DNA from 2 places in the Marinobacter sp. L-13 genome. Region 2 is predicted to be linked to the other one. Evidence: predicted binding sites of a transcription regulator. Region 2 holds the regulator's gene; the other holds the start of a gene.
What was found. The regulator FliA, encoded in region 2, starts transcription of late flagellar genes. The targets are predictions, from matches to a motif close to CTAAAGTTTNNNNNNNNNNNGCCGNTAA.

Region 1 (7,352 bases), on a different contig from region 2:
TTGGCTGCAGGCTTCTTGGCAGCCGGCTTTTTCGCCGCAGGCTTGCTGGTTGAGCCTTTGGCTTTGGAAGCTGTTTTGGCGGTTTTCTTCGGCGCTGATTTCTTGGCTGCCGTGCTGGCCTCTTTACTCACTTCATCTGTGAGCTTCTTGACCTCTTCACCCGCTTCCTTGGAAGCCACGCCAAGCCGCTCAAGAATGCTGCTCTGCAGTTCATGGAACTCTTCCAGGCGACGCTCAAACTCTTCGTGGAAACGCTTCATCTCGCGGTCGCGAAGCTCGTCGATTTCCTTGAGCAGCTTGCGAACAGGCTCCTGAACCTGGTTCTGCAGGCTGTCGAACTGCTTCAGCGCATCGTTCACCAGGCCTTCGATCTGGGAAGAAGTCTTTTCGAACTCCTTGTTGACCTTTTTCACGATTTTATCAACGTTCTGTTTGGCTTTCTTCGCCATGGAATGTCTCCTTACGGGCAGGTTTCAACGAAAATCAATATCAGGCCATCTGCCGGAAACCGGACATGGAGCCTGGGGAACGACGTGATTTGAGCGACTGTTTCTTGGATAGCACTTCCCGGATTCTGCGGAGCTTTTCCGCCAGCGACGAGCTGCCGTTGGAGTCGAGCTCTACAAAATCGATTGAATAGAAGAAATTACTGCAGTGTTTTCTGCGTTCGGTCACCAGCCCGGCGAGTCCTTCTGCGCGGATCTTGTCGAACGGCATGTCCATCACGAGATCCAGCACCACGGTATCACCGGGGTTGAACACTTTGTCGGTTTTCATAACACAACCGTAGCCGTCCAGCTCATAAAGGGCGGCTTCGACAAGTTCCTTCCGAAAAAGGCCCTGTCTGACTCGGAATCGCGCGACAAGGTCCGGCAATGCTTCGTTCATGAATCGGGTTCTCTGGTGATTTCCGTATCCACAGCAACCTGTCTCATTGGGAGACAGGCTGGATATTGGTTAAACAATAGACACTGAATTCTAGTTTTGCAACGCCATCAGTGCCATACGATCGACCGCTAACGCAGTTATTTAACAATTTCACCTGGCTGATCGGGCCAGTTTACTTGGTCTTCAATTCATACATATCAACGCGACGATCTTTCAGGTTAGTGACAGACCCCTCGTTACGCACCAGTTTCAGCTTTTCCAGGTCCATATCGGAGAACATGATCATCTCCGTATTCGGCGTGGTTTCCGCCATAACTGCATCGTGCGGGAAGGCAAAATCCGAAGGTGAGAATACGGCAGACTGAGCGTACTGGACGTCCAGGTTCTCGACTTTCGGCAGGTTGCCAACGCTACCAGTGACGACCACATAGCATTCGTTTTCGATTGCGCGGGCCTGGGCGCACTGACGAACCCTGAGGTAGCCGTTTTTGGTGTCGGTCCAGAACGGCACCATTATGATATCAACCTCCTGGCTGGCAGCAATACGGCCCAGTTCAGGGAATTCGATGTCATAGCAGATCATGATGGCGACCCGGCCGGCATCGGTCTCGAAGACCTCAAACTGGTTGCCGCCCTCGATCACCCAGTCGCGGCGTTCGTGGGGCGTGATGTGAATCTTGCGTTGCTCATCAACACGACCGTCCCGGTGGCAGAGATAGGACACGTTATACACCCGATCGTTTTCGATCAGCGGCATGGAACCGGTGATAATGTTGATGTTGTAGCTCACCGCCATTTCAGACATCTCTTCCCGGAACTGCTGGGTAAATCCGGCGAGGAAACGGATGGCCCGGGTCTGGTCCATCTGATCGGTCAGTCCCATCAGCGGCGCGTTGAAAAACTCGGGGAAGATGGCGAAGTCACTTTTGTAATCAGACAAGGCGTCCACAAAATACTCAACCTGCTCGAGCACCTCTTCAACCGAGGTGAATTCACGCATCTGCCACTGCACGGCGCCCAGCCTTATCTGAGTTTTCTTGACGCTCAGAACCGGGGAAGGTGGGGTATAGAGAATGTTCCGCCATTCCAGCAACGTCGCGTAGCCCTGGGATTTCTCATCCTCGGGCAGGTATTTGTGCATCAACCGCGTAACCTGGAAATCGTTCGAGAGCTGGAAACTCAGAATCGGATCGTAGATTTCCTTCCGATCGACCCGTTGAATGTACTCTTCGGGTGAATACTGTTCGGCGTATTTGAAGTAGCTCGGTATCCGCCCGCCCGCCAGGATGGCACGCAGGTTCATGGAGCGGCAGAGTTCTTTTCGCGCTTCGTAGAGTCGACGACCCAGGCGGTAGCCCCGGTAGTCGGGGTGGATAAAGACATCCAGCCCATAGAGGGAGTCGCCATTGGCGTTGTGCCAGATCTTCTCGTTACGGAGGATCAGATCGTCGTAGGTATGCGGGTTGCTGAATCGCTCGTACTTAACGCAAACCGTCAGCGCAACCGCAATAAGCTGGCCACTTTCCTCAATGCAGATCTGGCCGTCGGGGAACTGCTCCACCAATGCCTTGATGGTGTCCTTCGGCCAGGAGCCTCCGATGTCGTCGTATACCCGATCCATAAGCTTCTGAAGCTGATCGTAGTCATCAAGCCTCAGGTTCCGGAGGTTGAGGTGCAGTTCTTCATGGGCCATTCAGTTCGGCTCCCGTTCGTTATGGAATGAGGACAATCTCAGCGTCTGCGTCAATAATTAGAAAGTTTAACAGAAGCCGCTAAAGACTTCGCACCATGGGCCGAAACACACATTAACGAATATCAATTTTATTGCTGAGGACTCGACCGTGCAGCTGACATTCGGGCAAAAGCTCCTGACTGCTTTCGGTATTCTGTTGCTGTTGGTTATGGGGGCTTTTACGCTCTCTGGCGATTTACGATTACAAAGCACCACCGAAACCTATGTGAACGCGCTGATCGACGACACCGTACAGCAGAGCACGTCGAGCATCGCAGAGTGGCTCAATACCCGGCTGGTGATGACTGAAGCCACCGCCAAAGCCCTGGAGAATGCCGAGAACGACGAAGAGGCGCGGGTCATTCTTCAGGCCATTACCACCGGCGGCGGCTTCCGGGATGTCTATGTCGGGCGTACCGACGGCTACATGCTGATGAAATCGCCGGAGGCGAATGCCACGCTGCCAGCGGATTACGATCCCCGCCAGCGCCCCTGGTACAAGAAGGCCATGAGTCTCGGAAGCGCCTCGTTCACCGAGCCGTATCAGGATGCCAGCACCAACGACATGATCATCTCCACACTTGCGCCCGTGAAGCGTGGTGAATACGAGGGCGTGGCAGGTGCTGATATCGGCCTGGGCGCGATAGCAAAAACCCTGAGCACAGTCACGCTCGCGGACACCGGTTACGCCGCTTTGATCAATGAGCGTGGCACCATACTGTTCCACCCACGGCAAAGCCTTGTCGGCAAGAACATCAGTGAGCTCATTGGCGGCAAGCCGGATCTTGGCGGGGACGCTCACGAATACAGTAATGATGATGGCAACTGGGAGGCCAGTTTTCATCCGATCAGTGAAGCGCGCGGCGTGCAATGGTATCTGGGGACCTTTGTAAACGCGGACAAAATTAACGCACCGGTCCAGAGCGCCAGAATGACTGGATTGATCATGGCCGTGATCGGCCTGATCGTTTCTCTGGTGATTCTGCATCTGGGCATCAAGGTTCTGATGGCGCCGGTTCGCCGCCTGAACAAGGCCATGGCGGACATTGGCAGTGGTGATGCCGACCTGACCCAGCGCCTGGACGATTGTGCAAAAGATGAATTCGGTGAGTTGGCCCGCAGCTTTAACCAGTTTGTCGAGAATATCCAGACGGTTGTTCGGGATGTCCAGAAGGGTAGCGCCGAACTCGGGGAAAATGTCAGCTCGCTGAGAGATACCGTCAGTACCAGTCGTTCGAGCGTGGAGAGCCAGCAGGCCGAGATCGACATGGTGGCGACGGCGATCAACGAGATGTCGGCCGCTGCGGGCGAGATCGCCCAGAACGCACAGCAAACCGCAGATGCCGCCAACACCGCGGATGCGGATAGCCGGGCTTCGCTGGAGACCGTCGCTGCCTCCCGGGACGCCGTACAGAAGCTCTCGAAGGAGATTAATGCGGCCGCAGAGGTCATCCACACCCTTGGCAAGGACGTTACGTCAATCACAACGGTGCTTGAAGTGATTCAGGGTATTGCAGAGCAAACCAACCTGCTGGCATTGAATGCCGCCATTGAAGCGGCTCGGGCGGGTGAAGCGGGGCGAGGCTTCGCAGTTGTGGCAGACGAGGTACGTAACCTTGCCCAGCGCACCCAGTCCAGCACCGAGGAAATCAACGACATGATTGAGCGTCTGCAGAAAGGCGCCAATGATGCGGTCGATGTCATGAATGCCTCAACTGCAGTATCCAATGTCAGCATGGAAAAAGCGCAGGACGCTATGGATGCCCTCAACCGGATTGCCGAGGCAATCACGTCCATCAGCCAGATGACGTCGCAGATTGCCACAGCATCCGAGGAACAGACGTCGGTTACCGAGGAGTTGAATTCGTCGATTACCCGGATTGCAGATCAGGGCCAGGAAGCGGCCGCCGCGGCCTCCGAAAACGATGTTTACAGCGGGCAAATTGAGCGCATCGGCACCGCACTGAACCAGAACGTGTCGAGGTTCCGGGTGTAAGCGAAGAGCGACTGTTAGCGGCTTAGGACTTCCAGCCGACGGCGCAGGTTCTCGAAGGTTTTGCGCCCAACGTAACGGGATTCTTCGCTCAGGTACGGGTTTTCGAGAGTAATGACCTTACGCTCGTCGAGATCAAGCTCTTTCACAGCGCGGGCGTAGTAGTGCCTGAGGAAATCATTGAAGCTGCCATCGTGGATGGCGCGCTCAATTCCCAGCTGAAGGCGATGGGCGGTTTCCTGGTCTTCGGGACCGACAAAGAGATAGGACGGCATCGGGTAGGCGATCAACAGATCAGGCTCAATTAGGAGATTAGGATCCTGCTCCAATTCCAGGTCGTAAAGCACTTCGCTTACGCCCCTGGCAAAACACTCGAAGCGTTCATTACGCAACATTCCGAACAGTATTTCGTATCGGGAGTGAGTGACCACCGGAATACCGTTGGCTTCAAGCACCGGTGTGTCTGGCCAGTGGGCGCCCTGGCCAATCCGAATCTGACTGTCTCTCAAGTCATCCAGAGTCTTGATTCCCGCAAACCGGGGCAAGGATTCCGGCATGACCACGCAAACCCGAAAACCGAGCAACCCGCCATCGACCGGAAACGGTATGGCGGTCAGGGACTTCTCCCGTTCTGCGGAGGTAGCGACATTGGCGATGTCAACTAATCGTGATTGGCCGTCTGTCAGTTCCCTCAGTACGCGGCCCTGGCTCAGCTCTTCACTTCTGATGATCTGAAATTCCCCGTACTCTGGCGTCTTCTTCAGAGCAAGCTCCACCAGGGCCCGGATGGCAGGGCTGTCGTAATTCCGGTACCAGAGTACGTAACCGCGCACGGCTGCCTGCGACGCAGTGGTCGATGACGTTGTGGCTGAGAGTGGTCCTGCCGCAAGGCAGAAAGCCAATGGCATCAGGCAAAGAACCAGTTTTCGGAACCGGTGGAAGACCAGGGAAGCGGGCAGAGAATATTCCAAATCAGAGATCCTTTCTTACTACTGGAAAAACCGGCTAACAAGCGGTCATGATTCAGGCACGCATCCTCACTTTAGAACAGAAACTCAAAAATAAATCGGACAACATCCAAAAAAATTGTAAAACCTTCTTGCGAGCACTGAAGTCCGTTGTAATCATCAGTTCCCAATCAATTTCGGAGCTTGGCAATGGCAATTATCGATAATCTCATCGGAGCGACCGGTCAATGGGTGGCAAGTACCGACCCCAAGGCTACACTGGCTAGCCCTCTGGCCTGGCTGAAGAAAACGGGCGGGTATGCAGCGGTGAACAAGATCATCGGACTGTCGATTCCTTTTGCACCACGGAACAACTTCAGCGTTGAGGAGGTCAGGCCAGGATATGTAAGAGCGAAAATCCGCTTGAAAGGCAACAAAAACCACTTCGGCAGCCTTTATGCGGGCGCGTACTTTCTGGTAGCCGAAATTCCCGGTGGCGTGCTGACCCTATTTGATCTGGGGCCTTCGTACACGCCGATTCTCAAGGAAATGACGTTGCAGTTTCTCCAGCCAGCCAACAGCGATGTCACTGTAGAATTCACCCTGGATCCCGAAACCGTGGCAGCCATTCTTGCTGACGCTGACGAGACCGGGCGGGCGAAATTCTCCCTGGAAGGAAAACTGGTGGACGAAGAGGGCAACCATGTAGCGACCTCCATCGCCCATTACCGCGTCCGGAAGAAAGGGTTTAAAGCAGAGGCCTGAACAATTCAGGCCTGTTCGAGGCCAGCGATGGTTTGCAGGAAAATCTCGCCGTATTTCTCTAGCTTGGCGGCGCCCACGCCGCTGACTTCCGCCAGCTCATCCAGGGTGCGCGGTTTGCGTTCCAGCATTCCAAACAGGGTAGTGTCATGGAAAATGACGTAGGGCGGCACGCCCTGTTTGTCAGCCAGCTCCTTGCGGCAGGCTCGAAGCGCCTCCCAGCCGGCCTTGTCGGTAATCTGTTCTGAGACCGGCGAACCCGACCGGCCGCCGTTTGCCCGGCCGGTTGTCTTCTTGATTTCCGGGTCCTTGCGCAGCTCAATGGTATGACGTCCTTTCAGCAGTGGTCGACACTGCTCGGTCAACTGGAGCGCACCATAGCCCTCCGGATCTGCACGGAGGTAACCATTGGCCACCAGTTGCCGGTAGACCGATTTCCACTCGTTGGCACTCAGTTCGGTTCCAATGCCGTAGGTTGACACCTGATGGTGCCCGGATTGGAGAATCCGCTCGTTTTCCGAGCCTCGCAGAACATCAATCAGATAGGTAACGCCGAAACGCTGACCCGTTCGGAAAACGCAGGAAAGGGCTTTCTGGACGGCGACAGTTCCATCCCAGGTGTCCGGTGGATTCAGGCAGGTGTCGCAATTACCGCAGGGTTGCTCAAGCTCGTCCCCGAAATAACGCAGCAGCACCTGACGCCGGCAACTGGTGACCTCACAAAGACCCAGCATCGCATCCAGCTTCTGCCGTTCCACGCGCTTGAAATGATCGTTACCCTGTGAGCTTTCCAGCATCTGGCGCAGTTTGATGACATCCTGCAGGCCATAAACCATCCAGGCCGTAGACGGCTTGCCGTCACGCCCGGCCCGACCGGTTTCCTGATAGTAGGCTTCAAGGCTCTTCGGCAGATCCAGATGGGCGACAAAGCGCACGTCCGGCTTATCGATACCCATGCCGAAGGCGATGGTGGCAACAATAATCACCCCGTCTTCACGCAGGAACCGCTCTTGGTGATGGGCACGCTGTT
Region 2 (7,352 bases):
ATCTGGCAAGGCGAGTCAGGCCGCAAATGGCTGCTTAACGGAAATCCCCTAAGGGGTGGTACGGATCTTGCGATAACCCTTCCAAACGACGCTCCGGTGTCAGATTTTCGACCTTCAAAACGCCTGCAGGCACGGCCAATCGGAGAAGTATCCGGCATGGACAGAGCTTTAGTCCTCAATAACGTCAAAACCCTGACGCGGGGCAACCTGGGCATACCCATCATGCTGATGGGCTTGCTGGGCATGATGATTCTGCCCATGCCGGCGTTCCTCCTGGACGTGTTCTTTACTTTCAACATCACCCTGTCCATTGTCATTCTGCTGGTGTGTGTCTACGCCCTGCGGCCGATGGAGTTTGCGTCCTTCCCGACAGTCCTGCTGGTAGCCACACTTTTGCGTCTCGCCCTGAACGTGGCGTCCACCCGGATTGTTCTGCTGAACGGCCACGAAGGCGGCGATGCCGCCGGTAAAGTGATCGAATCCTTCGGCGCCGTTCTGATCGGCGGCAATTACGCCGTGGGTCTGGTGGTGTTTGCGATCCTGATGATCATCAACTTCCTGGTCGTGACCAAGGGTGCCGGCCGGGTCTCCGAGGTGAGCGCCCGTTTCACGCTGGATGCCATGCCAGGCAAGCAGATGGCGATTGATGCGGACCTGAACGCCGGCCTGATCAATCAGGATGAGGCCAAGCATCGACGTGCCGAAATCGCCCAGGAAGCGGATTTCTACGGCTCCATGGACGGTGCGTCCAAGTTTGTGAAGGGCGACGCCATTGCCGGCCTGCTGATTCTTGCGATCAACATCATTGGCGGTATTGCCATTGGTATGCTGCAGCACGGCCTGGATTTCGGGCTGGCCATGGAGCGATATGCGCTGCTGACCATTGGCGACGGCCTGGTGGCACAGATTCCCTCGCTGCTGCTGTCCACGTCTGCTGCAATCATGGTAACGCGGGTTACCTCCAGCCAGGACATGGGCGGCCAGATCCTCCAGCAAATGTTCAGTGCGCCCAAGGCGCTGTCCATTGCCGCCGCTATCCTGATCATTCTCGGTCTGATTCCCGGAATGCCCCACGTGGCCTTCCTGGGTCTGGGTGCACTGGCCGCCGGCGCTGCCTGGTATATCTGGAAGCACCAGAGACAGACCGTCGAAGAAGATGGCGCATTCCCGGCTAGGGGCGCGGGCGGGGCGGCTCCACGGCCGGCGGGTCGTGATCTGCCTCCAGGCGGTGATGCTGGCGGCGATCAGGGGCGTCAACTACCGGCCCCCGGAGAGACCAAGGAGCTGGGTTGGGACGATGTGTCCACTGTCGATATTGTCGGTCTGGAAGTGGGTTACCGGTTGATCCCGCTGGTGGACAAGTCACAGGGTGGCCAGTTGCTCAGTCGTATCAAGGGCGTTCGTAAAAAGCTGTCCCAGGATCTCGGCTTCCTGATGCCCTCGGTCCACATTCGAGACAACCTCGATCTGATGCCCAATGTCTACCGCATCACCCTGATGGGCGTGACCATTGCCGAAGCGGAAATCCATCCGGACCGCGAACTGGCCATCGACCCCGGTCAGGTATTCGGAAAGATAGAAGGCATTGAAGGCAAGGATCCGGCGTTCGGTCTGGACGCCAGCTGGATTGAGCCAGACAAGAAAGACCAGGCCCAGACGCTCGGCTATACCGTGGTCGATGCCAGTACGGTGGTCGCGACCCACCTTAACCAGGTACTGCAGAAACACGCCCACGAGCTGCTGGGCCATGAGGAAGTCCAGAAATGGCTGGATCAGCTTGAAAAGATTTCTCCGAAGCTGGCCGAGGAACTGGTACCCACCACCGTATCCATCAGTCTGCTGCTGAAAGTGCTGCAGAACCTCCTGAAGGAAGAAGTGCCGATCCGAGACATGCGGTCCATTGCCGAGGCCATCGTGAACGTGCATCCGAAGAGTCAGGATCCGAAGCTGTTGACCACCGTTGCGCGGCAGTCCCTGCGCCGGATGATTGTCCAGAGTATCTGCGGCAACGAATCAGAGATACCGGTGATCACCCTGGATCCGGATCTGGAACAGTTATTGCTAAAGTCTGTTCAGCAGAGTCAACAATCCGGCGGACAGGAAGATATTGGCCTGGTCCTGGAGCCGAATATGGTTGAAAAACTCCAGCGCTCGCTTCAGGAGAGCGTCCAGCGTCAGGAGATGCTCGGCAAGCCAGCCATTCTGCTGGTGTCCGGGCCCCTGAGGCCGGTGCTGGCGAAGTTCGCCAGCTACGGGGTAGAGCGGCTCCATGTGCTCTCGTACCAGGAAATTCCGGATAACAAACAGATTACGATCGTGGCGTCCGTTGGCCAGTAACGGCGCGGATGACAGAGCGGACAGCGCCGGCACGGCGTTGCCGGTGGAGGAAGAGGCATCATGAAAGTAAAACGGTTTTTTGCTCAGACCATGGCCGAGGCGCTCAAGCAGGTCAGTGAACAGATGGGGCCGGACGCCGTGATCCTTTCCAATCGTCGGGTCGACGGCGGTGTCGAAATTGTGACGGCGCTGGACTATGACGAGAATATGGCGCGCCAGCGACTGGGCAACCAGGCAGAAGAAGCCACCAACGGGTCCCGCTTGGCCGAGATGCAGGCCGACCAGCACAGGCGTCTTGAGGACGAGCTGAGCCGGTCCCGGGACCGCATCCGTGAAGTACGGGAAAAGCGGGCATCGCAGGGCGCGAGCTACGCCGGTTCGTTCGCTGCCATTCAGGAAGGGGTGAGCGGTGGTTTTGGTGATATTGAACCTCTGCCACAGGCGCCGAGGGAAGCCTATTCCGATGAGCTGGCGCAGATGCGGGCCGAGATCAGCTCGCTCAGAGACATGATGCAGGGCCGTCGGCCGCAACCGGAGCCGGAGGTTTCTGCGACCACCGCCGTGCAGCAGAGGCTTGCCGAGCGCTTGCAGGAGTTCGGCCTCGGCAGTGATCTGGCGGGGTCAATTTCCCGTCGTCACAAGGCGGGGCGTCTGGAAGACGGTTGGAAGCAGTCCCTGAAAATGCTGTGTACCGGGGTCCGGACCTCCCGCATGGAGTGGCTGGATGAGGGCGGCGCCTACGCGTTGGTGGGGCCGACAGGGTCCGGGAAAACCACCACCATCGGAAAACTCGCCGCTCGCTACGTGCTCAAGCATGGTTCCGATTCCGTGGCCCTGGTTACCACGGATCGCTATCGGGTGGCGGCGCACGAGCAGTTATTCGTGTTCGGTCGGATCCTGAATGTGCCGGTTCGGGTCGTGGATGAGAGCCACAGTCTGGACGATATTCTGGACGAGCTGTCAGACCGTCATCTGGTGCTGATTGATACCGCCGGACTGACCAGTGCGGACAAAGGCTATCAGGAACAGCTGGCCGAACTGGCTCGCAGCCATCACAATATCAAAACCCATCTGGTGGTCTCGGCAACCAGTCAGCCTCGCATCATGAAATCCGTGTGGCATTGCTATAAGATGGCAAATCTTGCGGGCTGTGTGATGACCAAAATCGACGAGGCCCTGACGCTGGGCGAGTCTCTCGGGTTTGTGATGGAAACCGGTCTGCCGGTAGCCTATTACACAGACGGCCAGAAGATTCCTGAAGACCTGCACCACGCAGAAGCCGTTCCGCTGGTGCGGTTGGCCGTGGATCGGCTGAAAACACTCCAGCAACAGCAAGCGGTCGCAGAGGGCCTGAAAGAACACGCCTGAGACCGGACAGATTGACAGCAGGCGTCGGAGACAAAGCCGGCGAAACGTGGCGAGAGACCAAAAACAGTATGAGCAGAGCACATCCGGTACAGGTGATTGCAGTTTCCGGCGGAAAGGGTGGTGTCGGCAAGAGTAACGTGTCGGTGAACCTCGGAATTGCCCTGGCGCAGAAAGGCCGGAGAGTGGTGCTGCTCGACGCCGATCTGGGGCTCGCCAATATCGACGTCTTGCTGGGCATCGCTGCCAATCGCAACCTCCAGGATGTTCTGGCGGGCGATTGTGATCTGAAGGACGTTCTGGTGAATGGTCCCGGTGGCATCAAGATTGTCCCCGCCTCTTCCGGTACCCAACGAATGACCCAGCTCAGCCCCATGGAACATGCCGGGCTGATTAATGCGTTCAGCGAACTGGGTGATCAGATCGATGTCCTGATCGTTGATACCGCCGCCGGTATTTCCGAGTCAGTGGTCAGTTTTCTGAGAGCGTCGCAGGAGCTGCTGCTGGTTGTCTGCGACGAGCCGACCTCGATCACCGATGCCTATGCCCTGATCAAGCTGATGAACCGTGATTATGGAACCAACCGCTTCCGTATTCTTGCCAATCAGGTCCGGAATGAGCAGGAAGGCCGGCATCTGTTTGAAAAACTGACCCGGGTCACCGAGCGCTTCCTCGATGTGGCACTACAATACGTAGGAATAGTCCCCTACGATGAGGCCGTGAAGAAAGCAGTTCAGCGGCAGCGTGCGGTGCTGGACGCCTATCCCAGGGCGAAAGCTTCACTGGCCATCAAGGCGCTGGCGGACAAGGTAGATAGCTGGCCGTTGCCGTCCTCTCCCCGCGGGCATCTGGAATTTTTTGTGGAGCGGCTCGTCGAAGTCTGAATCGGATCCAGTCAAACAAAAAACCGGATACATGACATTGGCGAAAAACCTCGGAATCTATAACCAGTCAAGTGCGCAGAAGCCGGCTCAGCTTATTGAGCAGCACGCGCCGCTGGTCAAGAAAATTGCCCTTCACCTGATGGCTCGCCTGCCGGCGTCCGTCCAGCTTGAAGACCTGATGCAGGCCGGCATGATCGGTCTGCTCGAGGCCGCCCAGCGTTACAGTTCCACCAAAGGTGCTACCTTCGAGACTTACGCCGGTATCCGTATTCGCGGCGCCATGGTGGACGAAATCCGCAAGGGTGACTGGGTGCCACGTTCTGTTCATCGCAACGCCCGTCGCATTTCCCAGGCCATCAAGGCCGTTGAAGATAGACTTGGCCGCGAAGCCCACGACCAGGAAGTGGCCGAAGAGCTGGGTATGGGGCTACCCGAATACCACTCCTACCTTTCCGATTCCAACAGCGGTCGACTTTTTAGCCTCGACGAGCTCAATGAATCCGGAGAGCTGCCGATAGAACAGACAGAGACGCAGGATAATCCCCTTGATGGGTTGTCCTCCGATGCCTTCCGGCGGAGCCTCGCTGAGGCGATTGAAGACCTGCCGGAGCGGGAAAAGCTGGTGTTGAGCCTTTACTACCAGGAAGAACTGAACCTCAAGGAGATTGGCGCGGTGCTCGGCGTCAGTGAGAGCAGGGTAAGCCAGATTCACAGCCAGGCAGCCCTGCGCCTTCGGGGACGGCTCTCGGATTGGCGTCAGGAATCGGACAACTGACCGCGTTCAGTCTGTGTCGCCAACGAGGTAGTCTGTAGTTTTTGGTAACCGATGCTTTACAACCGAAGCAAAGGTCCGACAATAAGCGGTTAAAACAGCGGCCTGCTAGACTTTGAACGCAAAGGTCAAACGAATTCCGGGTGTTACTAACTGGAGGTCCCATTGGACAAAAACATGAAAATCCTCATTGTGGACGACTTCTCCACAATGCGACGGATCATCAAGAACCTGCTGCGTGATCTTGGCTTCACCAACACCGATGAAGCTGATGACGGCAACACGGCACTGCCAATGCTCAAAAGCGGCAAATACGATTTTCTGGTGACCGACTGGAACATGCCGGGTATGTCGGGCTTCGACCTGCTCAAGGCCGTTCGGGCGGACGAGAATCTGAAAACCCTGCCGGTATTGATGGTAACTGCTGAGGCCAAGCGCGACCAGATCGTTGCCGCTGCCCAGGCAGGCGTAAACGGGTATGTGGTCAAGCCGTTCACCGCTGCCGTGCTCAAGGAAAAGATTGAGAAAATCTTTGAAAGAATCCAGTAACCAGAGGTCGGATGGCTCTCATGAGCGATAGCAAAAAGAACCATCGGGGCCTTGAACCGGAGGTGACGGAAAAGCTCCAGCGGCAGGCAGCGGAACTGGCCGAGAGTGTTGATGCGGGTGATTATGCCAAAGCCATGACCCTGATCAATGAACTCAGCGAGGTCAGGGATCAGAGTCTGTACCGTGAGGTAGGGCGGCTGACGCGGAGCCTGCACGAAGCAATCCGGAACTTCCAGATTGATCCCCGTAACGCCGAGCAGCAGGAAGCACTGTCAAAAATGACAGATGCCTCTGATCGTCTCGAATACGTTGTGCAGATGACCGGTGAAGCAGCCAACCGGACCATGGACCTGGTTGAGGAAACCATGCCGGTGGCCAATGCCCTCAGAGACGAGGCCGCCGCGTTGCGTGATGAGTGGCAGCGCCTGCGTCGCCGGGAAATGCAGCCGGCTGAGTTTCGCGAGCTGTACGGCCGGATTGATCGCTTTTTTGTCAGCATGGCAACCGATGCCGACACCATGTACAGCAACCTGTCGGAAATCCTGCTGGCTCAGGATTATCAGGATCTGACAGGTCAGGTCATCCAGAAGGTCACCGCCCTTGTGAAAGAGGTTGAGGAGCAGATGCTCAGCCTGGTGGTGATGGCCAGTCATGTGGACCAGCTCACGGGCACGGTGCACCAGATTGAAGAAAAAGAAGAGTCTGCAGAGAAGGGCGTCGGGCCCCAGATCAAGGCCGATGAGCGTGAAGATGTAGTTTCGGGGCAGGACGACGTAGACGACCTGTTGTCCAGTCTCGGTTTCTGAATAATGAGGGTAACGCATGGCGTTTGATGCTGATGAAGAGATTTTGCAGGACTTCCTGGTAGAAGCCGGCGAGATCCTCGAAAAGCTGTCAGAGCAGTTGGTAGATCTTGAGCGACATCCTGACGACAGTGATCTGCTCAACGCCATCTTCCGTGGTTTCCATACCGTGAAAGGCGGAGCCGGCTTCCTTCAGCTTGAAGCGCTGGTGAACTGCTGCCATTCCGCGGAAAACGTTTTCGACATCTTGCGTAATCACAAGCGCAAGGTGGATTCCGAACTGATGGACGTGGTTCTAGAAGCACTCGACTACGTCAATGCCATGTTTGAGCAGGTCCGCAATCATGAGGAGCTGACACCGGCGCCGGACGAACTGATTGCCCGTCTGGATGCCCTGGCCCAGCCTGAAGGCGAGGGGGCACCGACCGCTGCCGCTCAACCTGAGCAGGAAGAGAGCGAACCGGCAGAAGACGGTGGCGACATCACCGACGACGAGTTCGAACAGCTTCTGGACGCACTGCAGGACGAGAAATCAGCGGAGGTTTCCTCGGCTTCGAGCGCCGGATCGGCCGGCGGTGACCAGGAAAGTTCTGGAGACGACGAAATAACCGACGACGAATTCGAAGCGCTACTGGACCAACT

Region 1: a site for FliA is predicted at 2,661-2,688, ahead of AC13DD_RS04635 (methyl-accepting chemotaxis protein). Genes of this name have one in related genera too.

The regions. Positions count from the first base shown of each region.
Region 1 covers NZ_JBSXNQ010000042.1:27,106-34,457, reverse strand. Annotated here, with positions in the region: gene AC13DD_RS04650 (helix-hairpin-helix domain-containing protein) at 1-449, opposite strand, end outside; gene AC13DD_RS04645 (hypothetical protein) at 490-888, opposite strand; gene AC13DD_RS04640 (carbon-nitrogen hydrolase family protein) at 1,061-2,581, opposite strand; gene AC13DD_RS04635 (methyl-accepting chemotaxis protein) at 2,730-4,616, shown strand; gene AC13DD_RS04630 (hypothetical protein) at 4,631-5,584, opposite strand; gene AC13DD_RS04625 (YiiD C-terminal domain-containing protein) at 5,771-6,325, shown strand; gene recQ (DNA helicase RecQ) at 6,331-7,352, opposite strand, start outside.
Region 2 covers NZ_JBSXNQ010000055.1:46,478-53,829, reverse strand. Annotated here, with positions in the region: gene flhA (flagellar biosynthesis protein FlhA) at 157-2,337, shown strand; gene flhF (flagellar biosynthesis GTPase FlhF) at 2,398-3,705, shown strand; gene AC13DD_RS10855 (MinD/ParA family protein) at 3,774-4,586, shown strand; gene AC13DD_RS10850 (RNA polymerase sigma factor FliA) at 4,618-5,361, shown strand; gene cheY (chemotaxis response regulator CheY) at 5,524-5,907, shown strand; gene AC13DD_RS10840 (protein phosphatase CheZ) at 5,928-6,713, shown strand; gene AC13DD_RS10835 (chemotaxis protein CheA) at 6,730-7,352, shown strand, end outside.